Linked DNA regions of Pseudosulfitobacter pseudonitzschiae. Each later gene encodes a partner of the first gene's protein in a complex. Links are inferred from orthologs where the notes say so. Each region holds a gene or a part of one and is shown on either strand. Other genes may lie near its edges.

Region 1 (14,833 bases):
CAATTCCATCGCTCCGTATTCAGGAAAAACCAGTAGATCGGCCCCCTGTCCTGCGGCCTCTGACACCCAGCGGGTCAGCTTCGCCTCATAGTCGGCCCATGTCTGGAACACGTCCAACGGGTAGGATGCAGTTGCGATTTTCATAGGGGCTCCGTGGGCTGTTATGGCAGGTCGCGCCCGAGTTTGGCGCTATTTCCAGCGGGCTGCAAGGTGATGTAAAAACAGGCCTTACATTGAAAAAACAAAAGATAGGATATGTAAATGTTCTATGAATGCTTGACCTGTTGCCCGCAAAGTTTCACAAATCCCGAAACTGGAGGCTGCGTCAGTGATCAGCAAAGGTGTTACCCTGCGAGGCCTTGAAGTGTTCGAGGCCCTCGCCTCGACCGGATCGGTCGCACAGGCTGCGGCTGTCACCGGCCTCAGCCAGCCTGCGGTCAGCCAGCAGTTGCGCAATCTGGAAACGGCTTTGGCCACCGACCTGATCGACCACGGTAAACGGCCCATGCGCCTGACCCCTGCAGGCCACAGCTTTCTGGGGCGGGCCGAGGCGGCATTGTCACAGCTTCGGTTGGGGCAAAGCGAATTGGCGGTGATGGATCTGGCGCATCTCAGCGCGCTCAGCATCGGGCTGATTGACGATTTCGACAACGATCTGACACCGCGTCTGGTGACAATATTGGCCGACAGCCTGACCCACTGCAAATTCAAACTGATCACCGCCCCCAGCCACAAGATTCTTGAGGACATCGCAGACAAAAAACTGCATCTGGCGATTTCCGCCAGCGCTGGCACGGTGATGGACGGGGTGCTGGAATATCCGCTGGCCCGCGATCCGTTCATCGTGGTCGCCCCAAAGGGCATGGTGCAGACGGGTGGCGATGTGATGGCACAGCTCGGCAATCTGCCGTTTCTGCGCTACGAGAAAAACCAGCTGATCGGACGTTTAATCGAGGCGCATTTGGCACGGCAAAAGCTGGACCTGCCCGACCGGTTCGAGATCGGCAGCCATCTGGCGCTGATGGCGATGGTGGCACGGCGCATCGGCTGGGCAGTAACGACGCCGCTGGGGTACATGCGCGCGGTCCGGTTTCACGACGAGGTCGATGCCTTCACCCTGCCGTTCAAACCTTTCGCGCGGACCATATCGCTCTATGCAGGGGCGGATTGGGCAGGCGAAGTGCCCGCCAGCGTGGCCCAGACCATGCGGCGGCTGATCGACGCGCATATGATCACGCCCGCGCTGGCGCAACTGCCTTGGCTGGTGGGTGATTTGCGGGTGTTGGACGGTTGACCGGTGCAGACCTGCCGTTCCAGACTGCACCAAAACCCAGACGAAAGGTGCCCGCCATGCCCAAAATCGTGATCCTGACCGGTGCCGGCATTTCCGCCGAAAGTGGGTTGGGAACCTTCCGCGACAAAGACGGGCTGTGGGCAGAGCACCGGATTGAGGACGTGGCCACCCCCGAAGGCTTTGCCCGCAACCCGCAACTGGTCGTGGATTTCTACAACGCACGTCGGGCGCAAGCGGCGGATGCCAGCCCCAATGCCGCCCACGTGGCCCTTGCGCGGCTTGAGGCCGCGATGCCCGACAATGTGTTGGTGGTAACCCAGAACGTCGACAATTTGCACGAAAAGGCTGGGGCGACCAACGTCTTGCACATGCACGGCGCACTTGATTCGGCGCTCTGCGCGGCCTGCGACCACCGTTGGACGGCGCCGCTTGCGATGGCTGCGGGCGATCTGTGCCCCGCCTGCGACGGCCCCACCGCGCGGCCAGACATCGTCTGGTTCGGTGAGATCCCGTATTACATGGAAGAAATCGAAATGCGGTTGAACGAAGCGGACATTTTCGCAGCCATCGGCACCAGCGGCAACGTCTATCCCGCAGCAGGTTTTGTACAGGCCGCAGCCGCTTACGGCGCCATGACGGTCGAACTGAACCTCGAACCCTCTCTGGTGGTGTCACAATTCGACGAAACCCATTTCGGCCCCGCCAGCCAGACGGTGCCGAAATGGGTCGAAGGCCTGCTTAACGTCTAGTCTGACTTGCCCGCACCGTGGTCCATTTGCGAATGGTCCATCGTGCCGAGACCCCCAGCGCCATGCGTCGCCTTGCGCTCGTTATCGACCGGAATATTCACGACCACCTCGCCCGCCTTTTCAAAGACCAACGTAACGGTGACTTTATCGTCCTGAACCAATGCGCGGTTCACCCCCATCATCATGACGTGATCGCCACCGCGCATCAGCGCGTGCGTCTGACCTGCGGCAATGGCAATGCCGCCTTCGATCCGGGTCATCGCCATGACACCGCCACCCTGGTCAACATGGGTATGCAATTCGACCTTTTTGGCAATGTCGCTGCGCGCGTCGATCAAACGGTCGTCGGTGTCGGTCTGGTTCTTCAAAACCATGAACGCCGCCGCCGTCGGCGCATTAGGGCGCGAAGTGCGCACATAGGGGTCTTGGACCATTATGCCGTCAGCAAAGGCGGCTGTGGACAAAAGGGCGGTAACCGCTGCTGCAGATATGTACTTCATCAGTGACATGTGGATATGTCCTTTGTTTTGCTCTTGGAAAGATAAGTGGGATTTCAGAGCAAAACAGGCGGCGCGCGTGACAGATAGCCCGCAGAGACATCCGCACGCGTTGCAGACACATGACGCACACTGTATTCGGCACGACGGATGACACCGGCCCGCACAGGCGTCCAGATCACGACATCATGCCCCAGCAGCGTCAGCGCGGCATCGGGACAGATGTGCGGCGCGTCCACTGGCTGCCCATTCGCGTCAACATTGACGGTGACAGACCCCGTGCCGATACACAGCACCATCTGCCCCACCGCATCCGCCGAGCCACGCGCCTGCGCAAAGGCCTGCGCGGTGACAACAAGTGTCAGCATCGCAAGGCAAAGGGTGATTTGGCGCAACACAGTCATGCCAGCAGCATTAGCCGCAGCCCCGACAACGCACAAGCGTCACAGCCTGCGTCCAAAAGCCCTATTTCCCAAACGAAGCGACCCCGCCTGCGCATGCAGACGGGGCCGAGTTCTTCTAGGTCGCGGAACTTCAGGCGGCGTTGGCGGCCAGAGCTTTTACAATTTCTTTTTTCACTTTCAGCGCATTGGCCGACAGTTCGTCATCTTTCGACTTGGCAAAGAACGCGTCCAGACCACCACGGTGGTCGACAGTGCGCAGTGCCGCAGCCGAGATGCGGAACTTGATCGCGCGGCCCAACACTTCGGACTGCAGCGATACATCGTTCAGGTTCGGCAGAAACCGACGACGTGTTTTGTTGTTGGCGTGGCTGACATTGTTGCCAGACATGGGGCCTTTTCCGGTCAGTTCGCAACGACGCGACATGGGATTATCCTTTTGTTCTGGTCGCTGTCAGGGCGGTCCCCGAAACGACAACAAGCGCCGCTCGCAGCTGCGCCCCTAATTTCGTCCGCTGGCAATAGGGGGAATCGCACGAGGGGTCAAGCATGATTGCGCAGCTTTCCACGCCTTATTGCGCGATCAGCCCTGCTTGTGACCCAAGGTGGCCAACATCTGCTGTGCCGCCAGCGCCGGATCGGTCTGCCCCTGTGCCACCTCTGCCCCCAGGCGCGCCATTTCGGCACGCGCCTGCGCCCCGTCAAGTTGCGCCAGCAATGCCGCACGAACGTCCTGTTCAAACCAGTATTGCGCCTGTGTCGCCCGTGTTTTGTCAAAAAACCCGTTCTCGCGCCGCCAGTCCGCAAGTTCTTGCAGGGTCGCCCATGCCGCGTTCAGGCCGGCGTCTTCCAGTGCCGACACCATCATTGCCTTAGGAAAGCCCGCCGGATCTTGCGGGCGTTTGCGCATCAGCCGCAGGGCGCCGGCATAATCGGCGCAGGTGCGCGTGGCGGTGGCCTTTAGATCGCCATCGGCCTTGTTGATCAGAATCACGTCGGCCATTTCCATGATGCCGCGTTTGACGCCCTGCAACTCGTCTCCGCCCGCAGGGGCCAGCAGCAGCAAAAACAGATCGGCCATCTGCGCCACTACGGTTTCCGACTGCCCCACGCCCACCGTTTCAATCAGCACCACGTCGAACCCAGCCGCTTCGCACAGCGCCACCGCCTCGCGCGTGCGCCGCGCCACGCCACCCAGATGGGTCTGGCTGGGGCTGGGCCGGATAAACGCCTTCGGATCGCGCGCCAACCGGTCCATCCGCGTCTTGTCGCCCAAAATAGACCCGCCCGACCGCGCCGAGGACGGATCAACAGCCAGAACAGCCACGCGCAGCCCCTGCCCCGTCAGCATCATGCCAAAACTTTCGATAAACGTGCTTTTGCCCACCCCCGGCGTGCCCGACAGCCCGATACGCAGCGCCTGCCGTTCACGCGGCAATGCGCCCAGCAACTCCGCCGCCTGTGCGCGATGGTCGGCCCGCCCGCTTTCCACCAGCGTAATCGCGCGGGCCAAGGCGCGGCGGTCGCCCGATGTGATGCGTTGTGCGGTGTCGGTGATGTCCATCTGCATGCCTCCGTGCCTAGCATCGGTTTTCCGGTCTGGGCGCTGATTTGTCCAGCCTTGGCCTCGGGCGTTGTTTCGCAGATAAGCACGAATATGAAATTTACCTTGCCCATTGATGACGTGCTGGATCAGGTTTGCACCCAGCTTGCCGCGCGCAAACGGCTGGTTTTGCAAGCGCCCCCCGGTGCGGGCAAAACCACACGCGTGCCTCTGGCGTTGCTGGATGCCGGTTTCAAGGGCCGCATCCTGATGCTGGAGCCGCGTCGTCTGGCCGCGCGCACCGCCGCCGAACGTATGGCCGAAACGCTGGGCGAAGCCGTGGGCGCCACCGTCGGCTACCGCGTCCGCGGCGAGGCAAAGGTAGGCAAAACCACCCGAATCGAAGTGGTAACCGAAGGCATCCTGACCCGCATGATCCAGTCCGATCCGGACCTGCCCGGCGTCGGTGTGGTGATCTTTGACGAATTTCACGAACGCAGCCTGAACGCCGATCTGGGGTTGGCCCTGTGTCTTGAGGTGGCCGAGGCGCTGCGTGACGATCTGCATCTGGTGGTCATGTCCGCCACGTTGGACGCCGCCCCCGTGGCACAGATGCTGGATGCGCCGCTGGTCACATCCGAAGGCCGCGCATTCGACGTGACACCCCATTGGCTGGACCGTCCGCGCGGTCAGGCACGGCTGGAGGGGGCGGTGGCCGATCTGGTCCGCACCGCCATGCGCGAACAGACCGGCAGCGCACTGGTGTTCCTGCCGGGCGAAGGCGAAATCCGGCGGGTGCAAGGGCTGCTTGACGGCAGTTTTGGCAGTGATGTCGCGGTGCATCCGCTGTTCGGCGCGATGGACTTTGCCGCCCAACGTGCCGCGATTGCTCCTGCAAAAACGGGCCGCAAGATCGTGCTGGCCACGGCGATTGCCGAAACCTCGCTGACCCTGCCCGACATCCGCATCGTGGTGGACGCAGGGCTGGCCCGCCGCGCGCGCTTTGATCCGTCCAGCGGCATGGCGCGGCTGGTCACCGAACGAGTCACGCGCGCCGAAGCCACCCAGCGCGCAGGCCGCGCGGGTCGTGTGGCCAAAGGGCATTGCTACAAACTGTGGACGCGCGGCGAAGACGGTGCGCTGGCCGCCTTTCCCCCCGCCGAGATCGAGGCAGGCGACCTGACCGGCATGGCACTGGAACTGGCGCTTTGGGGGGCAACGCCCGAGGAACTCCACTTTGTCACCCCGCCCCACACCGGACGCTACCGCGAAGCGGTCGAGGTACTGCGGGTGCTGGACGCGCTGGACGACACAGGCCGCATCACCGCCCACGGTCGCGCACTTGCCTCCCTGCCCCTGCATCCGCGTCTGGCGCACATGCTGGTACACGGTGGCAAGGGTGCGGCAGAGCTGGCGGCTTTGCTTGCCGAACGCGACATCCTGCGCGGCATGGGCAGCGACCTGCGTCTGCGGATACAGGCGCTGCGCAGCCCCGACCGGTTCGGCAATGCGGTGCAACGTGGCGCGCTGGCGCGGGTGCGGCAGGAAACCAAACGGCTGAAATCGAGCACATCGGGTGGGGTGCTGTCGCTGGGCGCGATGGCCGCACTAGCCTACCCCGACCGGATTGGCCTGCGCCGCAAGGGCGATGCCCCGCGCTTTGTGCTGTCGGGTGGCAAGGGCGCGGTGCTGCCCGACGGCGACGCGCTGGCCGGTGCGCGGCTGATCGTGGCGACCGATCTGGACGGTGACCCGCGCGAAGCCAAGATCCGGCAAGCGACCGAAATCAGCGAGGCCGACCTGCGCGCCATCTTTGGTGAAGCGATCGGATGGCACGACCTGTGCCTGTGGTCCAAACGAGAAGGGCGCGTTCTGGCACGTCGACAAGAACGGCTGGGCGCGCTGGTGCTGGAAGACCGTACATGGCAAGACGCACCGCCCGAAGACATCGCCGTGGCGATGCTGGACGGGGTGCGGCAACTGGGCCTGAACCCCTCGGCCAAGGCGGCGCGGTTTCTGGCGCGGGCACGGTTGGTGGATGCGGAAAACTGGTCTGATGATCACCTCATCACAACACTGGCGGACTGGCTTCTGCCGCATCTGGGTGGCGTGCACACCTCTGGCGACTGGAAAGCTTTTGATCTGACGCCAGCGCTGAAGGCACGGATGAGTTGGGATGACGCACAAGCCCTTGACCGCGCGGCACCGTCGCATTTCAGCACACCACTGGGACGCAATGTGCCGATTGACTACAGCGGCGATGCACCGGAGATCGCGGTGCGCTTGCAGGAAATGTTCGGCGTCACCCGTCATCCCACCGTGGCCGGAAAGCCGTTGAAGGTCACCCTGCTGTCGCCAGCGCAACGGCCCATCCAGATCACAATGGACTTGCCAGGATTCTGGGACAGTTCCTATGCGGATGTGCGCAAGGATATGCGCGGGCAATACCCGAAACATCCATGGCCCGAAGACCCGACACAGGCCGATCCGACGCTGCGGGTCAAACGCAGGCTTTAACGCAGCCAATCGCCGTGATGGACACCGTCCTGATCCATCCGCTCGAACCCGTGCGCGCCGAAATAATCCCGCTGCGCCTGAATCATGTTGGCCGTACCACGGCCCAGCGCCATCGTGTCGTGCCATGCCAGCGCGGCGAAAAGCGCAGGCATCGGCTGACCAACAAGCGCTGCCGATGCCACCACACGCCGCAGCCCCGGCAACGCCTCTGCCAGTCGCTTGCGCATCGCGGGCGCAAGGATCAGATGACCATGAGGCAGCCCCCCGCGCACGGCGGCGGCAAATTCGTCCAGCAGGGCCGAGCGGATGATGCACCCCGCCCGCCAGATCTCGGCAATACGGGCAAGGTCAAGATCCCAGCCGAACTCTTGCGAGGCAGCCGACAGCACGCGAAACCCTTGGGCGTGGCCAAGGATGCGCGCGGCCAACAGGGCGTTTTCCATGTCATCCACGTCCGGCATTCCGGCAGGCTGCGCTGCGGGATCCAGCAAATCCTGCGCCGCACGGCGGGCGTCGCCCTCGGACGACCAGCCGCGCGCGCCCACTGCCGCCTCGATGGTCGAGGCGCTTTGCCCCATGTTCAACGCTTCGATCAGGGTCCAGCGGCCTGTCCCCTTTTGGCCCGCCTGATCGCGGATCACATCCACAACGGGGCAACCCGTCGCCGCATCGGTCGAGGCCAGCGCCGTGGCGGTGATCTCGATGAGATACGAGGCCAGCGGACCCGCGCGCCAGCCATCAAAGACCTGACCGATCCGGCCCGCATCCATGCCTGCCTTGTCACGCATCAGGCCATACAATTCGGCGATCATCTGCATGTCGGCATATTCGATGCCGTTGTGGACCGTCTTGACGAAATGACCCGCGCCGTCAGGGCCAAGGTGGGCAACGCAGGGATCACCCTGAAACGTGGCAGCAATCGCTTCGGCCATCGGCTTGAGCTGCGCCCACGCATGTTTGGACCCGCCGACCATCATCGAAGGACCATGACGCGCGCCCTCTTCACCCCCCGACACGCCCATCCCGACAAAGTGGATGCCGGTGCCATCCAGCGCCTTGCTGCGCCGCCGTGTGTCGTTGAAATCGGCATTGCCGCCGTCAATGATGGTATCGCCTTTGGACAACAGCGGCTTGATCGCGTCGATCATCTGGTCCATCGGTTTGGTCGATGGGATCATGAACAAAATGGTGCGCGGGGCGGCGATGGCCTGAACAAAACCGGCCAGATCGGCGTGGCCGGTGACCGTGCCGGCAAGTCCGTCGGCCTCGGGCAGGAAGTTATCGATCCAATCGGCCTCGCGGTTGGATACCGCCACGTCAAAGCCGTGATCGGCAAGGTTGAGCGCCAGCGCGCTGCCCATTGTGCCCAGACCGTAAACGCCGATCTGTGCCCGAGTATTCTGCTGCACCATATGCCCTGCCTGTTTTGAGATCTTCCGCCGGAAACATACCCGCCCGCGCGGCAGGGGCAAGCCTTGGTGATCGCGCAACCATCATGTTCCGGCTTGTTCAAGCCGTGTGGTGGTGGCTAGATACCACCATGAAGATATGTGCAATCACGATGGTTTACCGCGATTACTGGGCGCTGGCGCAGTGGTATCACCATTACACCGCGCTGGTGGGGGCCGAGCATCTGGTTGTGGTCGCCCATGGAACCGATCCGAAGATCGCGCAGCTTTGCCCCAAGGCCAGTATCCTGACCGTGCCGCGCGACGATCTGTCCGGATTTGACGGGGTGCGCGGGCGGATGCTGAACGGGATCCAGGCAGGATTGGCCGAGGTATACGACTGGGTAATCCGCACCGATGCCGACGAACTGATATGCCTTGATCCGACCAAACACGACGGGTTGGACAGTGTTTTCGCACAACAGAAAGGGCAGGCGCTGTTCGCGGCAGGGCTGGAGGTGGTGCAGACCGATGAAGGTACATTCGCCGTGTTCTCGGGGCACTACAGCAAGGCATGGGCGGTGCGGGGCGGGGTTGCGATGAAACGCCACGGGGTGCAGGTGCGGCCACGGCAAGTGGCGCAGTTCGAGTATGTACTGCCCGAAGGGGTGTTTCTGGCGCACCTGAAATTTGCCAACCGCGATGCACTGGCCGAGACCAATTTGCACCGCGCCGAGGTCGCGTCAGGCCACGGTGACGGATTGCCCGGCAAAGCATGGAAAAACCCCGGCCACGAGGCACGCAAGGTGCAGACCCAAGTGATGCGCATGGAGACAGTGGACTGGAACACGGCAGCACGCATGGCGCAGGCCGAGTTGACCGCGGGGCCGACGGTGGACGAAAAGATCGGGCTGGTGCGCTCGCGGTCCTTCAAGCTGGATCGCAAATGCGCCCTGCCGGATTGGTTTCCGGTACTGGATTGAGACGGATTTAGGGGCGCTGCCCCCGACGCTGCGCGTCTCCCCCGGGATATTTCGGGCCAAAAGAAGCCCGCGATCCCGAGGGAAGGTCAGATCATTTGCCCAGACACCAGCGCATGACGGCTTTTTGCGCGTGCAGGCGGTTTTCTGCCTCGTCGAAGATGACCGAGTGCGGGCCGTCCATGACCTCGGACGTCGCCTCGTCGTCGCGGTGAGCGGGCAGGCAGTGCATGAACAGCGCGTCGGGTTTGGCCTTGGACATCAGGGCGGAGTTGACCTGATAGCCGCGCAACTGGTTGTGGCGACGCTCACGCGCGGATTGCGGGTCATGCATCGACACCCAAGTGTCGGTGACCACCAGATCGGCGCCTTGGACCGCTTTGTTCGGATCGCGTTCGGTGGTGTAAAGGCCGTTCAACGCGGCCTCGGGTTGCAGGGTTTCGGGACCGGTGAAGACCAGTTCGAAATCGAATTGCTTGGCCGCGTGGGCAAAGGAGGCGAAGACGTTGTTGCCATCACCCGACCAGACGACCTTGCGGCCCTTGATGGGGCCGGAATGTTCTTCGAAGGTCATGATGTCGGCCATGATCTGACAAGGGTGTGTGCGGTTGGTCAGACCGTTGATGACCGGCACGGTGGCGTGTTCGGCCATTTCCAGCAGGGTGGCCTCTTCAAAGGTGCGGATCATGATAAGATCAACATAACGCGACAGCACGCGGGCGGTGTCCGCGATGGTTTCACCGTGGCCCAACTGCATGTCGGCCCCTGACAGCAGCATCGTCTGCCCGCCCATCTGGCGCACGCCGACGTCAAAGCTGACGCGGGTGCGGGTGGACGGTTTTTCAAAGATCAGCGCAACCATGTGGCCCGCCAGCGGTTGATCGTCGTCGGGCGTGCCCTTGGGGCGGCCAGCGCGCGCATCCTTGATGGCGCGGCCTGTGTCGATGATGCTGCGCAGTTCGGACGGGTCGGTGGTGTGGATATCAAGAAAGTGTTTCATTGGTCATTTTTCTGTATAGGCGAAGGTCGGGAGCGTGGCCCCCGGACCCTCGGGATATTTCTAGCCAAAAGAGCCGGTCAGCACAGGCTGGCAGCTGCGGCATCGAGACGGGTGACAGCCTCGGCGATGTCGTCGTCAGTGAGGTTGAGCGGAGGCAGCAAGCGGATCACGTTATCGGCTGCGGGCACTGTAATGACGCGAGCCTTGTAGCCTGCGGCGACGACGTCGGTGTTGGGCATCTTGCATTTGATGCCCAGCATCATGCCCGAACCGCGCACGGATTCGAAGACGTCTGGGTGGCTGGCAACCAACCCTTCGAGCTTCTGGCGCAACAGACCGGATTTACGGTTCACCTCGGCCAGAAAGGCAGGGTCGGAGACGATGTCCATAACGGCACAACCCACGGCGCAGCCCAACGGGTTGCCGCCATAGGTCGATCCGTGTGTGCCTGCCGTCATGCCAGATGCAGCGTCTTCTGTGGCCAGCACAGCCCCCAGAGGAAAGCCACCGCCGATGCCTTTGGCGACCATCATGATGTCGGGGGTGATGCCGGACCATTCGTGCGCAAACAACTTGCCCGTGCGGCCCACGCCGCATTGCACTTCGTCCAGAACAAGCAGGATGCCGTGTTCGTCACACAGATCACGCAGCCCTTTCAGGCACTGGTCGGGCAGCGGGCGGATGCCGCCTTCGCCCTGCACGGGTTCGATCAGGATCGCCGCTGTCTTGTCGGTGATTGCCGCAGTCAGCGCCTCGTGATCGCCCCAGTCGACGTGGACAAATCCGCCAAGGACCGGACCGAAGCCCTTGACCATCTTCTCCGAGCCGGCCGCCGCGATACCTGCGGCGGAGCGCCCGTGGAAAGAACCGGAAAAGGTGATAATCTCGACCCGGTCTTTCTGGTCTTTGTCGTACCAGTACTTGCGCGCCATCTTGACGGCCAGTTCGCAGGCCTCGGTGCCCGAGTTGGTGAAAAACACCGTATCGGCAAAGGTCGCCTCCACCAACTTGTCCGCCAATGCCTGTTGCTGCGGAATCTGGTAAAGGTTCGAGGTATGCCACAGCGCCTGTGCCTGATCGGTCAGCGCCCTGACCAGCGTCGGGTTGGCGTGGCCCAGTACGTTCACCGCAATCCCTGCCCCAAGGTCGAGATATCGTGTGCCGTCCGCCTCGATCAGCCAGGCGCCTTCGCCTTTGACAAAGCTCAGAGGAGCACGGGAATAGGTCGGCAAAACGGAGGGGATCATCGTGATCGTCCTTTGATACGGGCGGTGCGAAGCACTTTGGTGCATGACGCGGGCCGCAGGGTCAACAGATTTGAAGGATTGGGTGCCAATTGGCGCAAGACAGGCGGAAGCGATCCCGCAACACGCGGGGGGCGGACGTTACGCGGTGCGTCGTCGGATAGAGATGATATGTGCTGTCGCTGTCATGGCGCGATCTTTAGCGCAGGTTTTTTGCGAAAGAAAGAGGTTTCATCACGGACTGTGGTGGCGCATGGTTGCGGTGCAAAGACCGACCTGTCATCCTGTATGGCGCCCGATCAAATCCGGCGTCGCTGGGCTGATCCGGGGTAAGTGGGGTTCTTGCCTTGTAACTCCATGCTGAGTGATTAGAATAGAGCCCTGATATTGATATTGGAGCGGCCATCAGAGATGCGCCGCTTTTTAGCTAGGAAAAGCCTGCATGTCCTGGACAGACGACCGTGTTGAACTTCTGAAAAAGATGTGGGGCGAGGGCCAGTCGGCCAGCCAGATCGCCAAGGAACTTGGCGGCGTGACCCGCAACGCCGTAATCGGCAAGGTCCACCGTCTGGGCCTGTCGAACCGTGCCGGGACCGGCACAACGGCCAAAGCCGAGCCCAAGGCCAAGCCTGCGCCCAAAACCGAGGCCAAGCCCAAGATGGAAGCCGCAGCAAAGCCGAGGCCCAAAGCCGAGCCAAAGCCGCAAGAAGAGCCCGTGCCGGAAACCCGTCTTGCGGTGATGCCTGCCCGCGCCAAAATCATTCCAGCAGGCCAGCCCCTGCCACCGCAGCCCTCGGCCAACGAAATCAGCCCCGAGGCGCTGGCCAAAGTCAGCGAGATCGAGAAAAAGGCCAAGCGCCTGAGCCTGATGGAACTGACCGAACGCACCTGCAAATGGCCTGTGGGTGACCCTGCGACCGAAGATTTCTGGTTTTGTGGCTTGCCGGTTCAGGCGGGCAAACCCTATTGCGAAGCTCACGTGGGCGTGGCGTTCCAACCGATGTCGTCGCGGCGCGACCGTCGGCGCTGAGCCGCGACACATTTGAATGATAATGAAACGGTCCGACGTTGTCGGGCCGTTTTGCGTTCACGCATTGCCCAGAACGGGTTGCCTGCCGACGTTCGCATTGCAAACATCGGCAGGTCCGCGTTTCAACTCTTTGCCAGACTGTCGATAATCGGGCAATCGGGGCGGTCGTCGCCTGCGCAGCACTGCACCAGATGGGCCAGCGTGTCGCGCATTTCGGACAGTTCGGCCAGCTTGCGATCAATCTCGGCCAGATGATCCGTGGCCAGCTTGCGCACATCACCGCTGGCACGGCTGCGGTCTTCCCACAGGGCCAGCAGGGTGCGGCAGTCTTCGATCGAAAACCCCAGCGAGCGCGCCCGCGACAGAAACGCCAGCTTGTGGGTGTCCTGCTCGGAAAAGGCGCGATAGCCGTTGGCGCTGCGGGCCGGTCGGATCAGGCCGATGTCCTCGTAGTAGCGGATCGTTTTGGCCGGCAGGCCAGAGGCGCTGGAAACTTGGGAAATATTCACAGGCTTTCTCCCTGTCCGCGCAGGCGCAGCGCGTTGGTGACAACAAAGACCGAACTGAGCGCCATCGCCGCCGCCGCCAGACTGGGCGACAGTTGTGGCCCGCCAAAAGGCACCAGCAGGCCCGCCGCCACGGGGATCAGAAGCGCATTATAGCCAAAGGCCCAGACAAGGTTCTGCCGGATATTGCGCAGCGTGGCGGTGCTGATGGCGCGGGCACGCAGTACCGCGTCGGGATTCGACGACATCAGCACCACATCGGCAGCCTCGATCGCGATATCTGATGCGCTGGCCACAGCCAGCCCCACGTCAGCCGCCGCCAGCGCGGGTGCGTCGTTGATGCCGTCACCGACAAAAGCAACTGGCCCGTGGGCGTCGCGCAGTGCGGTCAAGGCAGCGACCTTGCCCCCTGGTGGCACGGCGGCGGTGACCTGCGCAATGCCAAGCTGTCGGGCGACGTGCTGTGCCGTGGCTTCGACGTCACCGGTGATCAGGGCGGGGGTGACACCGCTTGCTTTCAGCGCGGCGATGGCTTCGGCAGCACCTTCGCGGATCGGATCGGTGACGGCGATCAGGGCGGCCAACCGGTCCGCCTGCGCCACGAAAACGGGCGTGGCACCGGTCGCGGCCCATTCTTCGGCGCGGGCGGTCAGCGGGGCGGGATCAACGCCTTGGGCCTGCATATAAGCCGCGTTACCGATGTGCAGACGCACGCCCTCCACAATGCCCGAGGTGCCCTGCCCGGTGGTGCTGGTGATGTCACTGACTGCCGGGCGCGGCCCCTCGGCGGCGACGGCAATAGCGCGCGCGATGGGATGTTCCGACTGTGCCTCGACTGCCGCCACCTGCGGCAACAATGTCGCGCGGGCAAAGCCGTCCATTACCGCCATATCAGTCAGCGTCGGCGCACCCATCGTCAGCGTGCCGGTTTTGTCAAAGGCCACCACCTGCACCGATTGCAATGCTTGCAGCGCATCGCCCTGACGGAACAGCACGCCAAGTTCGGCGGCTCGCCCTGTGCCCACCATGATCGACACCGGCGTCGCCAAACCCATCGCACAAGGGCAGGCGATGATCAGCACGGCCACGCCCGCGACCAGCGCCTGTGTCGGATCGCCCGCCAGCAGCCAGACAAGGGCTGTCAGCGTCGCGGCCACGATCACTGCAGGTACAAACACTGCCGTGACACGGTTGATCAGCGCCTGCACCGGCAACCGCGCCGATTGCGCCTCGCGGGTCATCTCGACCACGCGGGCCAGCATGGTGTCGGAGCCTGTGCGCGTGGCGGTGTAATGCAGCGGTGTGGTGCCGTTGATACACCCCGCACTGACCGCATCGCCCACAGTGACAAAGGCCGGAACCGGTTCGCCGGTCAGCATGGCAGTGTCGATGTGGCCGCTGCCAGCGGTCACGGTGCCGTCAGTGGCAATCCGGTCGCCTGCCCGCGCCAGCAAGGTCTCACCGCTGACAATCTCGGACAGCGGGGTTTCGATATACGCGTCGCCGCGCTGCACCATTGCGGTATCAGGGGCCAGCGCCATCAGCTTGCGTACTGCATCGCCGGTATGGCCCTTGGCCCGCGCTTCAAGCCAACGGCCCAGCAGGATTAGGGTGACAATAACGGCTGCCGCCTCGAAATAAACCGCCCGCGCTTCTACTGGCAGCCATGCAGGCATCAGCGTCA
Region 2 (15,063 bases), 210 kb from region 1 along the record:
GCGGTTTCGCCCAGATCGGCCCAGACCACCCACAGGGTGATCGCGCCGATGATAAAGAACGCCCAGAAATTCGCGCGCCAGCCAAAAAGCTCGTCCAGAACGCCGCCGACGGCGGGGCTGACCATCGGCACGACCGACATGAACATTGTCACGATGCCGATCATCGACGCGCTTTCGTTCTGGTCATACAGGTCGCGGATTACCGCGCGGCTTAACACCATTGCCACGGCGACAACCGCCTGACACATGCGAAAGAACAGGAACACTTCTGCCGTGGGCGCATAGATACAGCCCAGTGTGGCCAGCAAAAACAATGACAATCCACCCAGCAGAACCGGCCTGCGCCCGATGCTGTCCGAAATCGGGCCGATCAACATCTGAAGCACCGCGCTGACCCCCAGAAACAGGGCTACCGAAAGCTGCATCAGCCTGTATTCAGTGTGGAAATACTCGGTCATGTTCGGCAGCGACGGCAGAAACATGTTCATCACCATGGCCGACATGCCCGCAAGCATAATCAGTGTAATCAGGTGAGGCGGGGTAGAGCGTTTGAAAAAACGCACGGATGGTATACGTTGCATTGGAGGAAGGTAGAGTGAGGCCTTGCCAGTGTCCATTGCGTTTGGCGCATAGCAGCCATGCGTTCACGTATGTTTTGCAAATTTGCAATTAGCAAAGCCCGCGCGGCAAAGGATTTGCAAATATTCCACAAGATGCTTTTGTGCGGGCCATTGGCCTGATAGCCTGTGCCAAATCGAAACAGGGGCCTGACATGAAAGACATTCTGACCGAACTGGAAGACCGGCGCGCGGATGCGCGGCTGGGCGGCGGACAAAAACGTATCGACGCACAGCACGCCCGTGGCAAGCTGACCGCCCGCGAGCGGATCGAACTGCTGCTGGACGAGGACAGCTTTGAAGAATTCGACATGTTCGTGGCCCACCGATGCACCGACTTCGGCATGGAAAAGCAAAAGCCCGCTGGCGACGGTGTGATCACCGGCTGGGGCACCATCAACGGGCGTATGGTCTATGTGTTCAGTCAGGACTTTACCGTATTTGGCGGCTCGCTGTCCGAAACCCACGCCCAGAAAATCTGTAAAATTCAGGACATGGCCCTCCAGAACGGCGCGCCCGTCATTGGCATCAACGACTCGGGCGGTGCGCGCATTCAGGAAGGTGTCGCATCGCTTGCCGGTTATGCCGAAGTGTTCCAGCGCAATATCATGGCCTCGGGCGTGGTGCCGCAGATTAGCCTGATCATGGGGCCATGTGCAGGCGGTGCTGTCTATTCCCCCGCGATGACCGACTTTATCTTTATGGTGCGCGACACGTCCTATATGTTCGTGACCGGCCCCGATGTGGTCAAAACCGTGACCAACGAACAGGTCACCGCCGAAGAACTTGGCGGGGCCTCGACCCACACCAAAAAATCCAGCGTTGCCGATGGCGCGTTCCAGAACGACGTCGAGGCGCTGGCCGAAGTGCGCCGCCTTGTCGATTTCCTGCCGCTGAACAACCGTGAAAAACCGCCCGTGCGCCCGTTCTTTGATGAACCGGGCCGCATCGAGGCCAGCCTTGATACGCTGATCCCCGAAAACGCCAACACCCCCTACGACATGAAGGAACTGATCCACAAAGTCGCGGACGAGGGTGATTTTTTCGAGATTCAGGAAGATTTCGCCAAGAATATCATCACCGGCTTTATCCGGCTTGAAGGGCAAAGCGTGGGCGTCGTCGCCAACCAGCCGATGGTGCTGGCGGGCTGTCTGGACATCGACAGCAGCCGCAAGGCTGCGCGGTTCGTGCGGTTCTGCGATGCCTTTGAAATTCCGATCCTGACGCTGGTCGACGTGCCCGGATTTTTGCCCGGCACCGGTCAGGAATACGGCGGCGTCATCAAACACGGTGCGAAACTGCTGTTCGCCTATGGCGAGGCGACGGTGCCCAAGGTCACCGTGATCACCCGCAAGGCCTACGGCGGTGCCTATGATGTGATGGCGTCCAAACACCTGCGCGGCGATTTCAATTATGCATGGCCCACAGCCGAGATCGCGGTGATGGGCGCCAAGGGCGCGACCGAGATCATCCACCGTGCCGATCTGGGCGACGCGAACAAGATCGCCAAACATGCCGCCGACTATGAAGACCGGTTCGCAAATCCGTTTGTCGCCGCCGAACGCGGGTTCATCGACGAGGTGATCATGCCCCATTCGACTCGCCGCCGGATCAGCCGCGCCTTTGCTTCGCTGCGCACCAAAAAGCTGACGAATCCTTGGAAAAAACACGACAATATTCCGCTTTGACCGTCGGGGGAACGCAGATGCACCGGTTCGCGTTGACTCCGCAAGGAGCAAGCCATGACCAAGGACCACGGAAAGTCCGTCAAGGACGACGAGATCTACGAAGCGCTGCGCGAGGACGGCGCATCGAAGCAAAAGGCTGCGCGCATCGCAAATGCGCAGGCCAACAGCGACCAGCATCCCTCGCAAAAGGGGGGCAAACAGCCGCCCTACGAGGACTGGACCAAGGATGCGCTATACGAACGCGCGCAGGAGCTGGAGATCGACGGACGCTCGGATATGTCGAAAAGCGCGCTGATCAAGGCGCTGCGCCAGTAACAAGCGGACAGGCGGCATGATGATACGTGCTGCCGTCATTGCCGCGCTGATCGCCGGAGCGGGCCCGCTGTGGGCCTTCGACGTGCCCTCGGGGCAGGCCGTCGAGCTGCAAGAGGTGTTGATTGACGACACCAGCGGCACCAGTATCCTGCGCTTTCGTTTTTTGGCGCCCGCCATTGCGCGCGATGGCGGCACGATGTCCTATGTGGACAGCGCTCGCGATATCGAAGAACTCTGCGTCCGAACCGTCATTCCCTATATTGCCGAATACGCCCTGACGCCGCAAATCGTGGTGATCTCACTGGCCGATCGCGCGGTGGAATTCGGCCAGCCCGATCCCGACGCCACACAATTCTTTGACGCCTTCCGCATCGAAGGCGACACCTGCATCTGGGAGGCTTTTTGATGCCTGCACAATATCTTGCGGCGCGCCCCTCACTTAGGCGGAAAATTGCGTCTTTGGAGTCACAGCGCGGCGCGATGAAGCAGCCTGCATATCTTTCACGTTTGGAATCCGCTATGATCGCGCCAAGGAAACCCTTTGGGTCCCTTACCTCTATTGAGGCAGGGCCTGCATTTCTGTGCGGGCAACGCCTTGTGCAACAAAACAGGAGATACAGATGTCGAAGAGCATCAAACTTTTGGCAATGTTCGGCTTTGTCGCTGTCGTTGCTGCCTGTGCGCGCGAGCAGCAGGCCGAAGAATTTGTCGTGGTCGATCCCGAGCCCATCTCGGTCGAGCCAACATATACCGGCAAATACAAGTAAACCCGTTTCAGGGCAGGCCTTTGGGCCTGCTCTGGCCCCGCAGATGGCGCATGGGGGTGTCCCATGCTGAAACACCGTGGTTTCCCCGGCCGTCTTGCCAGCACCGATTTCCAGTTCACCCTTCGGCGTGCCAATCCCAAAGGGGCCACGCCGCTGACCCGCCGCGAACGCAAGCGTGACCGCAAACCTGCGGACCGCCGTGCCGATCAGGGCTTTATGAAAGCCTTGTGGGAGCAATTCGGCGACCAGCCGTTCGAGCGGGGCAATCTGGACGCAGGCCGCCTGTCATGGCTTTTTGGCCGCGAGGTGGTGCCTGCCGTCGGTGACTTCGACCCCGAGTCTTATGACGCGCTATTGGTGATTGACGTCGCCGTCGCCCGCGCATCTTTCCCCGAAGTCTTTGGCGAGCGTTCGGCGTGATTTTGCTTGCAGAATCCGGCTTCTGGCAATCATTGGCCGACGCGCAAACGCCGCGCTTGGCGCAGGCGTGCCAGTTGTGCCAGTTTCAACCTCAGGGTGCTGCGCTCCATACCTTTGCAGCACCTGATCACCATCTCCATACCCCTTCCCCTTACGGGCGGTATCCTGACGATAGTCAGGGGCCGCCCGCCTTTTTGGCCGCGCGCACCGCTGTTTGGCGGAAATCGGCGCATCGGCGGGCATCACGTCTTTTTACATTGTCGGAACCGGACAATCTGTCATGCGTTGTAAAGGTACATCAGGCAGTACAAGGACAAAAAACATGCCCCTCAAAGCAATCATTATCGCAGGCTTCGCTTGCGCGGGTCTGGCCGCTTGTGGCGACACCATCGGCGAACAGGCTCTGGTCGGCGGCGCCGTCGGCGCAGGTGCGGCCGCAGTCACATCGGGCAGCCTTCTCACCGGTGCGGCGGTCGGCGTTGCAGGCAACGTCGCCTATTGTCAGGCATATCCGCACAAATGTAACTGATCACCGGCCACGGGCAGGGGTGCTGCGCACCTCTGCACAGATGTCGCTGAACCGATTTGAAATTCGTACCAATGCCGCAACCGCCTTGCTCACGCAGGGCGGCTTTTTGCGTTCGGCACCAACCAACTCAAGGGACCACAAATGTTCAAAAAGATCCTGATCGCCAACCGCGGTGAAATCGCCTGCCGCGTCATCAAGACAGCGCGCAAGATGGGCATCCAGACGGTTGCCATCTACTCCGACGCCGACCGCAACGCGCTGCACGTGGAAATGGCCGACGAGGCTGTGCACATCGGCCCGTCGCCTGCCAACCAGTCCTATATCGTCATCGACAAGGTGATGGAGGCAGTCAAATCCTCGGGCGCACAGGCGGTCCACCCCGGCTACGGGTTCCTGTCCGAAAATTCGAAATTCGCCGAGGCGCTGGACGCCGCCGGTGTCGCCTTTGTCGGCCCGCCCGTGGGCGCAATCGAAAAGATGGGCGACAAGATCACTTCGAAGAAAATCGCCCAAGAGGCAGGCGTCAGCACAGTTCCGGGCTATATGGGTCTGATCGACGACGCCGAACACGCGGTCAAGATCGCGACCGAGGTCGGCTATCCTGTGATGATCAAGGCCAGCGCAGGCGGCGGTGGCAAGGGCATGCGCATCGCGTGGAACGACGACGAGGCCCGCGAAGGGTTCCAGTCGTCCAAGAACGAGGCCGCCAACAGCTTTGGCGACGACCGGATTTTCATCGAAAAATTCGTGACCCAACCGCGCCACATCGAAATTCAGGTGCTGTGCGACAGCCACGGCAACGGCATCTATCTTGGCGAACGCGAATGTTCGATCCAGCGCCGCAACCAGAAGGTTGTCGAAGAGGCGCCCAGCCCCTTTCTTGACGAGGCGACCCGCCGCGCGATGGGCGAACAGGCCGTCGCCCTTGCGCAGGCGGTGGATTACGCCAGTGCAGGCACCGTCGAATTCATCGTCGACGGCGACAAGAACTTCTACTTCCTCGAAATGAACACCCGTTTGCAGGTGGAACACCCTGTGACCGAACTGATCACCGGCGTCGATCTGGTTGAACAGATGATCCGCGTCGCCAACGGCGAGGCGCTGAGCATCACCCAGGACGACGTAAAGCTGAACGGCTGGGCCATCGAAAACCGGCTCTATGCCGAAGACCCCTATCGCGGCTTCCTGCCGTCGATCGGCCGTCTGACCCGCTATCGTCCCCCCGCCGAGGTCGCCGCAGGTCCACTGCTGACCAACGACAAATGGCAGGGCAATGCAGCATCCGGCCCCGTTGCCGTGCGCAATGACACCGGCGTGTTCGAGGGTGGCGAGATCAGCATGTATTACGACCCGATGATCGCCAAACTGTGCACATGGGCCCCCACCCGCGCCGAGGCCATCGAGGCGATGCGCGTCGCCCTCGACAGCTTCGAGGTCGAGGGTATCGGGCACAACCTGCCGTTCCTGTCCGCCGTGATGGACCACCCGATCTTCATCAAGGGCGAGATGACCACCGCCTTTATCGCCGAGGAATATCCCGACGGGTTCGAAGGGGTCGAACTGCCCGAAACCGACCTAAAACGCATCGCCGCTGCCACCGCAGCGATGAACCGTATTAGCGAAATCCGCCGTGCGCGTGTGTCGGGCCGGATGGACAACCACGAACGCAAGGTCGGCACCGACTGGAACGTGACCCTTCAGGGCCATTCGTTCGACGTGACCATCAGCGCCGCCGACAGCGCAGGGGCCACTGTTACCTTTGACAGCGGCACCAGCCTGCGGGTGCAGGGGGATTGGACCCCCGGCGATCAGCTGGCCAAGATGACGGTGGGCGATGCGCCCCTTGTGCTGAAGGTCGGCAAGATCAGCGGCGGTTTTCGCATCCGCACCCGTGGCGCTGACCTCAAGGTGCATGTGCGCACCCCGCGTCAGGCCGAACTGGCGCGACTGATGCCCGAAAAACTGCCGCCCGACACGTCCAAACTGCTGCTGTGCCCGATGCCGGGGCTGGTGGTCAAACTGGACGTGGCCGAGGGCGATCAGGTGCAAGAGGGTCAGGCCATTTGCACCATCGAGGCGATGAAGATGGAAAACATCCTGCGCGCCGAAAAGGCGGGCATCGTGTCCAAGGTCAACGCCAGCGCGGGCGACAGCCTTGCGGTGGACGATGTCATCATGGAATTCGAATAAGCCGCGATGGCCCGTGTTGCGTTGCATAACGCCCGCACACGGGCTTCGACGGGTCAACCTTCGGGCTGGGCCGCACCGCGCAATTCCTGCTGGCGTGTCGGTGTCTTGTCGATGCTGCGGGTGATCTCGCGCACATCCCACGGAAATGGCTTGCGCTGCATCACGTCGCCGTCTTTGTCGATCAGCGCCATCATGTATCCGCGCGGGCGCAATTTCTGCCGCAGTTCGGACCGTGCATCGGGGTCGGTATCCAGCAACACGACCACATCGCGTTCCAGCAAATCTTCGGCGCGGGCACGCAGCAGCGCCACCTGTTCGATGTATTTGGGGTCGGCGGGGCTGTCGGCAAAGACGACGATGGGCCGGTTAGTCCAGACAAATTGCCGCAAATCCGTTTCGGCCGCCGTGGCGAAAAGCTGTTCGGCAGCCGTCGGGGTGGTGTCTTCGGCCATGGCCGGAAATGCGCCAAGTGCGATAAAAACGAGCGGAATAAGTCTTTTCATGGTCTCTCCTGTTATCCCTAAGATAAGCATTTGCGCGGCAAATTCGATGCACAAAGTGGTCAACAGCGTGATTAAATCCTCTGTAACGGGTGCGGGCGCATGATCCGCTGGCCCCTGCCTGTATTTTCTTCCGTTTTCCGGATCGGGGCGCATGTCTTGCGAAAGGACAACAGCCCGATGGACGTAATCCTGCATCTTGGCGCGCATCGCACCGGTTCGACCAGCTTTCAGGATGCGTTGCGGCGCAATGCGGGCAGGCTCGCCGATGCCAGTGTCGGGTTCTGGGGGCCACGGCGCACGCGCGGCGGCTTGCTTTCGGGTGCGCTGCCGCAACCCGGATTTGATCCGGTGCGTGCCACCCGCCGTGCCAAGGGGCGGGTGCGGATGCAACTGGACCAGACAGCGGCCAGCGGCCTGTCGGCCCTGTTGATCAGCGACGAGAACATGATCGGCTCGGTGCGTTCGAACATACGCAACCGTACCCTCTATGCCGACATCGGCGATCGCATGGCCCGCTATGCGCAGGTCTTTGACGGGCGCATCACACGCATCGTGCTGAACATTCGCGCGCTGGATTTGTGGTGGTCCTCGGCCATTGCTTACGGCGTGTCGCGCGGCGCGCCGGTGCCGGACTATCAGGCGCTGAACCGCATCGCACAAGCGCGCCGCAGTTGGCGTGACGTGATCACCGATCTGGCCTGCGCCATGCCCCATGTCGATCTGCGCATTCTGCCTTTCGAAGTTTTCGCTGGCCGCACCGGAGCCATCCTTGACGCGGGGGCGGGCTGCACCGTCGCTTTGCCCGCGCAAGGCGACTGGCTGAACCGCTCCCCCGACGTTGCCGCCCTGCGCGACCTTCTGGCCGCGCGCGGTGGTATCGCCGCGCAGGCCGTCACTGGCTCGGGCCGCTGGACCCCTTTTACCCCCGAACACTCCGCCGCTTTGCGCGCCGCCTATGCCGACGATCTGGCATGGCTCGCGGCGGGCGCGGACGGGCTTGCATCACTGACACAGGATCCGGAGCGCACAAGAGCGGGACAAACCCTGCCGTGCGTCCCACAGACAGAAGGACATGACTATGACCGACAAAAAGGCGACCGACAAAAAAGCGGACTGGCGCACTCTGGCCGAGGCTGAATTGCGGGGCCGCCCCGTTGACGACCTGACGTGGAAAACGCTGGAAGGCATTGACGTCCAGCCGCTTTATACCGCCGACGACCTGAAGGATGTGACCCATTTGGGCACCATCCCCGGTGCGGCCCCCTATACGCGCGGCGTCAAGGCCACGATGTACGCAGGCCGCCCGTGGACCATCCGCCAATACGCGGGCTTTTCCACCGCCGAGGAATCCAACGCATTCTACCGCCGCAACCTTGCCGCAGGACAACAGGGCGTCTCGGTCGCCTTTGATCTGGCGACGCACCGGGGCTATGACAGCGACCACGAACGCGTGGTGGGCGACGTGGGCAAGGCCGGCGTGGCCATCGATTCAGTCGAGGACATGAAAATCCTGTTCGACGGCATCCCGCTGGACAAGGTCAGCGTGTCGATGACGATGAACGGCGCGGTCATTCCGATCCTTGCCAGCTTTATCGTCGCAGGCGAAGAACAGGGCCACGACCGCAAGGTGCTCTCCGGCACCATCCAGAACGACATTCTCAAAGAATTCATGGTGCGCAACACCTATATCTACCCGCCCGAACCGTCGATGCGCATCATCGGCGACATCATCGAATACACCTCGGATTTCATGCCCCGGTTCAACTCGATCTCGATCTCGGGCTATCACATGCAAGAGGCGGGCGCGAACCTGGTGCAGGAACTGGCCTTCACCCTGGCCGACGGGCGCGAATACGTCCGCACCGCCATCGCTGCAGGCATGGACGTCGACCGTTTCGCCCCGCGCCTGTCGTTCTTTTTTGCCATCGGCATGAACTTTTTCATGGAGGCCGCCAAACTGCGCGCTGCCCGTCTGCTGTGGTCGCGGATCATGTCCGAGTTCGACCCCAAGGACGAGAAATCGTCGATGCTGCGCACCCACTGCCAGACTTCCGGTGTCAGCCTGGCCGAACAAGACCCCTACAATAACGTCGTGCGCACCGCCTACGAGGCGATGAGCGCGGTTCTCGGCGGCACCCAGTCGCTGCACACCAACTCGCTGGACGAGGCCATCGGCCTGCCCACCGAACATTCCGCCCGCATCGCGCGCAACACGCAGCTGATCCTTCAGGAAGAAACCGGCGTGACCAATGTCGTCGATCCGCTGGCGGGCTCTTACTACGTCGAAAAGCTGACGCATGATCTGGCCGAGGCCGCATGGAAGCTGATCGAAGAGGTTGAAGAGCTGGGCGGTATGACCAAGGCGGTCGCCTCCGGCATGCCGAAACTGCGCATCGAAGAGGCCGCCGCCACCCGTCAGGCCAACATCGACCGTGGCGACGAGGTGATCGTAGGTGTCAACAAATACCGCCGCGACAAAGAAGACCCGATCGACATTTTGGACGTCGACAACGTCGCCGTGCGCCTCAGCCAGATTGCGCGCCTTGAGAAAATCCGCGCCACCCGCGACGATGCTGCCTGCACCGCCGCACTGGATGAACTCAGCCGCCGCGCCAGCGAGGGCGGCAACCTGTTGGACGCAGCGGTCGAAGCCGCCCGCGCCCGCGCCTCTGTGGGAGAAATCAGCATGGCGATGGAAAAAGTGTTCGGCCGCCACCGCGCCGAAGTGAAGACACTGGCCGGCGTTTATGGTGCCGCTTACGAGGGCGACGAAGGCTTTGCCGCCATCCAGAAATCGGTCGAGGATTTCGCCGAGGAAGAAGGCCGCCGCCCACGCATGCTGGTGGTCAAGATGGGTCAGGACGGCCACGACCGAGGCGCCAAGGTGATCGCCACCGCCTTTGCCGACATCGGATTCGACGTCGACGTGGGCCCGCTGTTCCAGACCCCCGCCGAGGCCGCACAGGACGCAGTGGACAACGACGTGCATGTCATCGGCATCAGCAGCCAGGCGGCAGGCCACAAGACACTGGCCCCGCAACTGGTTCAGGCGTTGAAAGACGCGGGCGCAGGCGACATTCTGGTGATCTGCGGTGGCGTGATCCCGCAGCAGGACTACCAGTTTCTCTACGACGCGGGCGTCAAGGCGATCTTTGGTCCCGGCACCAACATCCCCGCCGCAGCGCAGGATATATTGCGTCTGATCCGCGAAGCCCGCGATTGATGCCAACACGGGCCGCGCTGTTACAGGGCGGCCCCAAAATCAGGACCACACAGATGATGCAGTTCGATCACATCGCCATCGCAGGGGCGACATTGGCCGAAGCCACAGCCTACGTCGAAGACGCGCTTGGCGTATCCATGCAGGCGGGTGGCGAACATGCGGTGTTTCACACGCACAACACGCTGCTGGGTTTGGCGGACGGCCTCTATCTGGAAGCGATTGCAATCAACCCCGATGCGCCGGTGCCGGATCGTGCGCGCTGGTTCGACCTTGACCGGTTCAGCGGCCCCGCGCGGCTGACCAACTGGATCTGTCGCTGCGATGATATGGATGCGCTGCTGGCGCAGATACCCGCGCTTGCGCCCGACGGGGCAGGGCGGCCTGTCGATCTGCAACGCGGCGATCTACGCTGGCGCATGGCGGTGCCTGACAGCGGGGTACTGCCCTTCGACAATTGCTGGCCCGCGTTGATCCAGTGGCAGACCAGCCAGCACCCCGCACAGCGTCTTGCCGCCAGCGGTGTGCGCCTGACGCGCTTGATCGTGACGCATCCGCGGGCGGATGACCTGCGCGCGGCTTTGGCCCCGATGCTGGACGACGCCCGCGTCGTCTTTGACGCAGGCCCCGCCGCTCTGCACGCCGAATTCGACACACCCCATGGGCCACGCACCCTATGATCCGCGCCGCCATCCCTGCCGATGCCCCCGCCATTGCAGCCATCTGGAACGCGGTGATCGCATTGCCGCATATCACCTTCACCACCGACACCAAAAGCGACGCTGCGGTGGCACAACTGATTGTCGAGCGCGCAGGCGCCTTTTGGGTGGCCGAGCGGGCCGGTACCGTTGCAGGCTTTGCCACCTTCGGCAGCTTTCGCGGCGGTCCGGGCTATCGGCACACGGCTGAACATTCCGTCATGCTGGGCCGCGACGCGCGGGGGCACGGCATGGGCCGTGCGCTGATGGCTGCAGTGGAATCAGGTGCCGTGGTCCGCGACGTGCATCTGCTGGTCGCAGGCATCAGCGGCGGCAATCCCGACGCCGTGGCGTTTCACGACCGCCTCGGATTTGCGCAGTCCGGCAAGATTCCGCAAGCAGGGCGCAAGGGCGGCCAGTGGTATGACCTAATCTTGATGCACAAATTGCTATTCCCGTCCTGACACCGCCGCCCGACATCTCTATGGTGCGCCCATGTCGATCTGGACCCGCATAACCGAAGCGCTCAGCGCCCTGACCGCAGGCGAAGGCCTGTCGGCGGTGTTCGACCGCTTGCGCACGCCGCCCGAACGGTCCGTGGGCTTTGCCATCGCCGTCATCGCGCTGTCGGCCAAGATGGCCAAGGCCGACGGGCAGGTGACCCGCGCCGAAGTCATGGCCTTTCGCGAGGTGTTCCACATCGCCCCCGAAGACGAAGCAGGGGCGGCGCGCGTGTTCAATCTGGCGCGGCAGGACGTTGCGGGCTTTGATGTCTACGCCCGACGCATCCAGATCATGTTCCGCGACCAACCCGAAACGCTCTATGACCTGATGGAGGGGCTGTTTCACATAGCGATGGCCGACGGCCACTATCATGATGCCGAAGCTGCATTTTTGGAACAGGTCGCCGATATTTTCAAATTGTCGCCCACGCGCTTCGCCGCACTCAAGGCGCGCGCGGTGCCCGATCAGGCCTGCGATCCCTATACCGTGCTGGGGGTAGAGTGTAATGCCGATCTGCCCACCGTCCGCGCGGCATGGCGCAAGCTGGTGCGCGAGAATCACCCGGACGCGCTGATCTCGCGCGGCCTGCCCGAAGAGGCGATCTGCATGGCGCAAAAACGTATGATCGAAATCAACCGCGCATGGGCAGAAATTCAGGAAACGACCACCTCCGGCGCGGCCTGATGCGGCTGGCCACCTATAACGTCGAATGGTTCAACGCGCTGTTTGACGACGACGGCACCCCGCTGTCCGATGACGAAATGTCGGGCCGCTACCAGATCACCCGCGCGAAGCAACTCGAAGCGCTTGGCATCGTGTTCACCGCCCTTGACGCCGACGCGGTGATGATCATCGAAGCCCCCGACCACAACCGCCGCCGCGATACCGTCCGCGCGTTGGAAAACTTTGCGCAGCTGTTCGATCTGCGCGCCCGCCGTGCGGTTACCGGTTTCCTGAACGACACCCAGCAAGAGATTGCGCTGCTCTATGATCCGGACAGGCTGTCGGCCACGCACGACCCCGTCGGCCACGACACCGGCAAAAAGGGTGCCACGGATGCGCCGCGTTTCGACAGCACCTTTCGCATTGATCTGGATGTGGATGACAAACAGGATTTGATCCGCTTCTCGAAACCGCCGCTGGAACTGGCCATGCGCAGCCACGCCACGGGGTTCGAATTTCGGGTGATCGGCGCGCATCTGAAATCCAAAGCCCCCCACGGTGCCACCACCCGCGACGAGATCATGCGCCATTCTATAGCCAACCGCCGCAAGCAACTGGCCCAAGCGATCTGGCTGCGCGCGCGCATCACCGATCACCTTGCCGCGGGCACGCCGTTGATCGTAATGGGCGATATGAACGACGGTCCGGGACTGGACGAGTTCGAACATCTCTTTGGCCGTTCGTCGGTCGAAATCCTGCTGGGTGGCGACGACCAGCTGCAGCTTTACGACCCCCACGCGCGTCTGGCCCTTGGCCGTCGTCTGGGCGTTATGCCCACAACCGCCCGCTTCTGGATTCGCCCCGAGAAACGCTTTTTACAGGCGCTGCTCGACTATATCATGATCTCGTCCGACCTGCGCGCCCGCGCGCCCGACTGGCGCATCTGGCACCCGCTGGACGATCCCGATTGCTGGCAGGTACCTGAATTGCGTGATGCGCTGGTCACCGCATCCGATCACTTTCCGGTCACGCTGGACATCGACATGTAACGTCCACTTTGAAATGTTACGTTTTGCCCCCATATTGGGCACATGAAACATTTGCTTATCCCCGTGACGTTGGTGGCCGCTTTGGCCACCCCGTCTTTTGCGCAGGACGATGGCGATGGCCTGTCCTTGATGGAACGCGGTGCCAGAATGTTCATGGAGGGAATCATGAAAGAAATGGAGCCCGCCATCGACGATCTGGGTGGGCTGGTCGACGAATTCGGCCCCGCCATGCGCGGCTTTGCCCAAGAGATGGGCCCGGCATTGCGCGATCTGATGCAGCAGGTCGAAGACTGGAGCGTCTACGACGCCCCCGAAATCCTGCCCAACGGCGATATCATCATCCGCCGCAAACCCGACGCGCCGGAATACGTGCCCAAGGACGGCGAAATCGACATTTGAGGGCGCCACCGGCCCAGCAGTTTCAACCCGGCGGCCTTATCCGCGCGGCGTGCGCCTACGGGTCTTCACCGTCAGATCGGCACCCATACTGCTTGCCAGCGATTCCAGCCGCGCCTCTGCGACCTCGCCATAAAGCGGCAGAACGGCGGGCGACAGGTGCAGTTCCAGCTGCTTTTTCTTAGGATACCAGCGAAATTCACCGCGATCGGCGTCCTTTTGCATCCAGAACATCGCGCCGAACCGCATCGCCTTGCCCAAAATCTCGGCGTCCAGACAGGTCTTTTCGTCCAGCACGTCATACAGGTTCTCGAACGGCGTGCCTTCGCGTTTGTTGGAATAGCGGTGCAACAGGGCCAGCCCCAGAAAAATCCGTTCTGAATGCTTCAGCCCGCCAAGGTTGGCCCGTGTGGCGTTGTCGAAACAGACTTCGGCGCGGTAATCGGGGTGGGCGCGCCAACTGACGTCGTGCAGCAGGCAGGCCGCCTTGATCAGCCGTTTGCGCTGGACTGGCGCGGATTTGAACAGCGGCATTATGAATTCGTACAGCGTCCGGCCAAAACCGGGCAGGCGGGAATCCTTGGCCTCGGCAAAGCGGCAGGCCTCGATCAGCGGATCACGGTCGCGCAGGCGCTGGGGCATCTGTTCATACAGCAGCCCCTCGCGGATACCATAGGACGACACCGCAATATCCTTGGGCTTGAATGTGCGCACCAGCCGCGACAGCACTTCCGCGGCTAGCGGCACCAACCCCATCCGTTGCGCCGAGATGCCGCATTTGTTGCGCAGATCTTCGGGGTCGCTTTCCGCGATAAAGTTCACGGTCTTGGCCACGCCTGCGGGCGTCATGCGGTATTCGTGCAGCACATGCAGCGGATAATTGCGCCGGTACATATCAATGCGCGCAATCGCCCGCCACGACCCGCCGACCAGAAACAGCCGGTCGCGCTGGATGCCCATTGCCTCTTGCAACTGGTCCATTACTGCGGCGATATGATCGCGGCGGCCCTTTTTGCCGCCCTTGACGTCCACCAGCTTCAGCGGACCCAGTTGCGATGTCTCGCGTCGGCCCACGCGCCCGCCGGAAATCTCGGCCAGTTCCATCGACGACCCGCCAATGTCACAGACCAGACCATAGGCACCGGGCCAGCCCAAAAGCACCCCCTGCGCCGACAAACGCGCCTCTTCGCGCCCGTCGATGACCCAGATGCGCAATCCGGTTTCGCGCAGCACATCGGCGCAAAACTCCGCACCGTCTGAGGCATCGCGCACCGCCGCCGTGGCCACCAGCGTCAGTTCGGGCAGATCCATACCGTCGGCCAGATGTTTGAACCGGATCAGCGCCGCCAGCGCACGCTTGCGCCCCGCAGGGTTCAACGTGCCGCTTTCGCTCAGACCCGCGCCCAGCGCACACATGATCTTTTCGTTGTAGAAATAGGCAGGGCTTCGGGCAGCACCATCAAACACCACCAGCCGGACCGAGTTCGATCCGATGTCGACCACG

Evidence for each region.
Region 2: the proteins of meaB (region 1) and scpA are in contact, whole or in part, in a crystal structure (PDB 8DPB), measured with the Methylorubrum extorquens proteins. The link is inferred for Pseudosulfitobacter pseudonitzschiae from one-to-one orthologs. Residues at the interface, in SOR26638.1 of Methylorubrum extorquens: Arg20, Ala21, Ala24, Arg25, Thr28, Ser32, Arg33, Arg34, His37, Thr98, Gly99, Gly100, Ser101, Ile102, Leu103, Lys106, Thr107, Ala110, Ala113, Ile114, Asp115, Arg116, Ala118, Phe119, Ile120, Arg121, Pro122, Pro124; in SOR27001.1 of Methylorubrum extorquens: Glu577, Glu578, Asn579, Asp580, Gly581, Arg582, Arg583, Arg585, His596, Ala604, Ser605, Ala608, Asp609, Gly611, Phe612, Asp613, Val614, Asp615, Ile616, Gly617, Pro618, Leu619, Glu625, Arg628, Gln629, Val631, Glu632, Asn633, Asp634, Glu661.

The regions. Positions count from the first base shown.
Region 1 is NZ_CP022415.1:485,629-500,461, reverse strand. Bases 2,516-5,284 are described here. They hold meaB (methylmalonyl Co-A mutase-associated GTPase MeaB), read right to left. Parts: upstream 4,506-5,284; coding sequence 3,525-4,505; downstream 2,516-3,524. Other genes in these bases: hrpB (ATP-dependent helicase HrpB), read left to right, coding at 4,599-5,284; rpmB (50S ribosomal protein L28), read right to left, coding at 3,075-3,368; SULPSESMR1_RS02295 (hypothetical protein), read right to left, coding at 2,597-2,944; SULPSESMR1_RS02300 (copper chaperone PCu(A)C), read right to left, coding at 2,516-2,552. Also shown: SULPSESMR1_RS02315 (carbon-nitrogen hydrolase family protein), read right to left, coding at 1-144; SULPSESMR1_RS02310 (LysR family transcriptional regulator), read left to right, coding at 329-1,294; SULPSESMR1_RS02305 (NAD-dependent deacylase), read left to right, coding at 1,351-2,043; more of SULPSESMR1_RS02300, read right to left, coding at 2,040-2,515; more of hrpB, read left to right, coding at 5,285-7,001; gndA (NADP-dependent phosphogluconate dehydrogenase), read right to left, coding at 6,998-8,413; SULPSESMR1_RS02270 (glycosyltransferase family 2 protein), read left to right, coding at 8,542-9,372; argF (ornithine carbamoyltransferase), read right to left, coding at 9,464-10,369; SULPSESMR1_RS02260 (aspartate aminotransferase family protein), read right to left, coding at 10,447-11,616; SULPSESMR1_RS02255 (GcrA family cell cycle regulator), read left to right, coding at 12,056-12,643; cueR (Cu(I)-responsive transcriptional regulator), read right to left, coding at 12,766-13,152; SULPSESMR1_RS02245 (heavy metal translocating P-type ATPase), read right to left, coding at 13,149-14,833. UniProt on the Escherichia coli protein: Binds and hydrolyzes GTP. Likely functions as a G-protein chaperone that assists AdoCbl cofactor delivery to the methylmalonyl-CoA mutase (MCM) ScpA and reactivation of the enzyme during catalysis.
Region 2 is NZ_CP022415.1:694,362-709,424, forward strand. What follows is about bases 7,681-10,679. They hold scpA (methylmalonyl-CoA mutase), read left to right. Parts: upstream 7,681-8,107; coding sequence 8,108-10,252; downstream 10,253-10,679. Other genes in these bases: SULPSESMR1_RS03280 (hypothetical protein), read left to right, coding at 7,681-8,166; SULPSESMR1_RS03290 (VOC family protein), read left to right, coding at 10,306-10,679. Outside these bases: SULPSESMR1_RS03240 (multidrug effflux MFS transporter), read right to left, coding at 1-581; SULPSESMR1_RS03245 (acyl-CoA carboxylase subunit beta), read left to right, coding at 773-2,305; SULPSESMR1_RS03250 (DUF7218 family protein), read left to right, coding at 2,360-2,620; SULPSESMR1_RS03255 (DUF6497 family protein), read left to right, coding at 2,637-3,026; SULPSESMR1_RS25185 (hypothetical protein), read left to right, coding at 3,241-3,387; SULPSESMR1_RS03260 (hypothetical protein), read left to right, coding at 3,451-3,807; SULPSESMR1_RS03265 (hypothetical protein), read left to right, coding at 4,130-4,336; SULPSESMR1_RS03270 (acetyl-CoA carboxylase biotin carboxylase subunit), read left to right, coding at 4,478-6,526; SULPSESMR1_RS03275 (DUF4174 domain-containing protein), read right to left, coding at 6,580-7,029; more of SULPSESMR1_RS03280, read left to right, coding at 7,129-7,680; more of SULPSESMR1_RS03290, read left to right, coding at 10,680-10,929; SULPSESMR1_RS03295 (GNAT family N-acetyltransferase), read left to right, coding at 10,926-11,411; SULPSESMR1_RS03300 (molecular chaperone DjiA), read left to right, coding at 11,443-12,135; SULPSESMR1_RS03305 (endonuclease/exonuclease/phosphatase family protein), read left to right, coding at 12,135-13,163; SULPSESMR1_RS03310 (hypothetical protein), read left to right, coding at 13,206-13,562; SULPSESMR1_RS03315 (Ppx/GppA family phosphatase), read right to left, coding at 13,599-15,063. UniProt on the Escherichia coli protein: Catalyzes the interconversion of succinyl-CoA and methylmalonyl-CoA. Could be part of a pathway that converts succinate to propionate.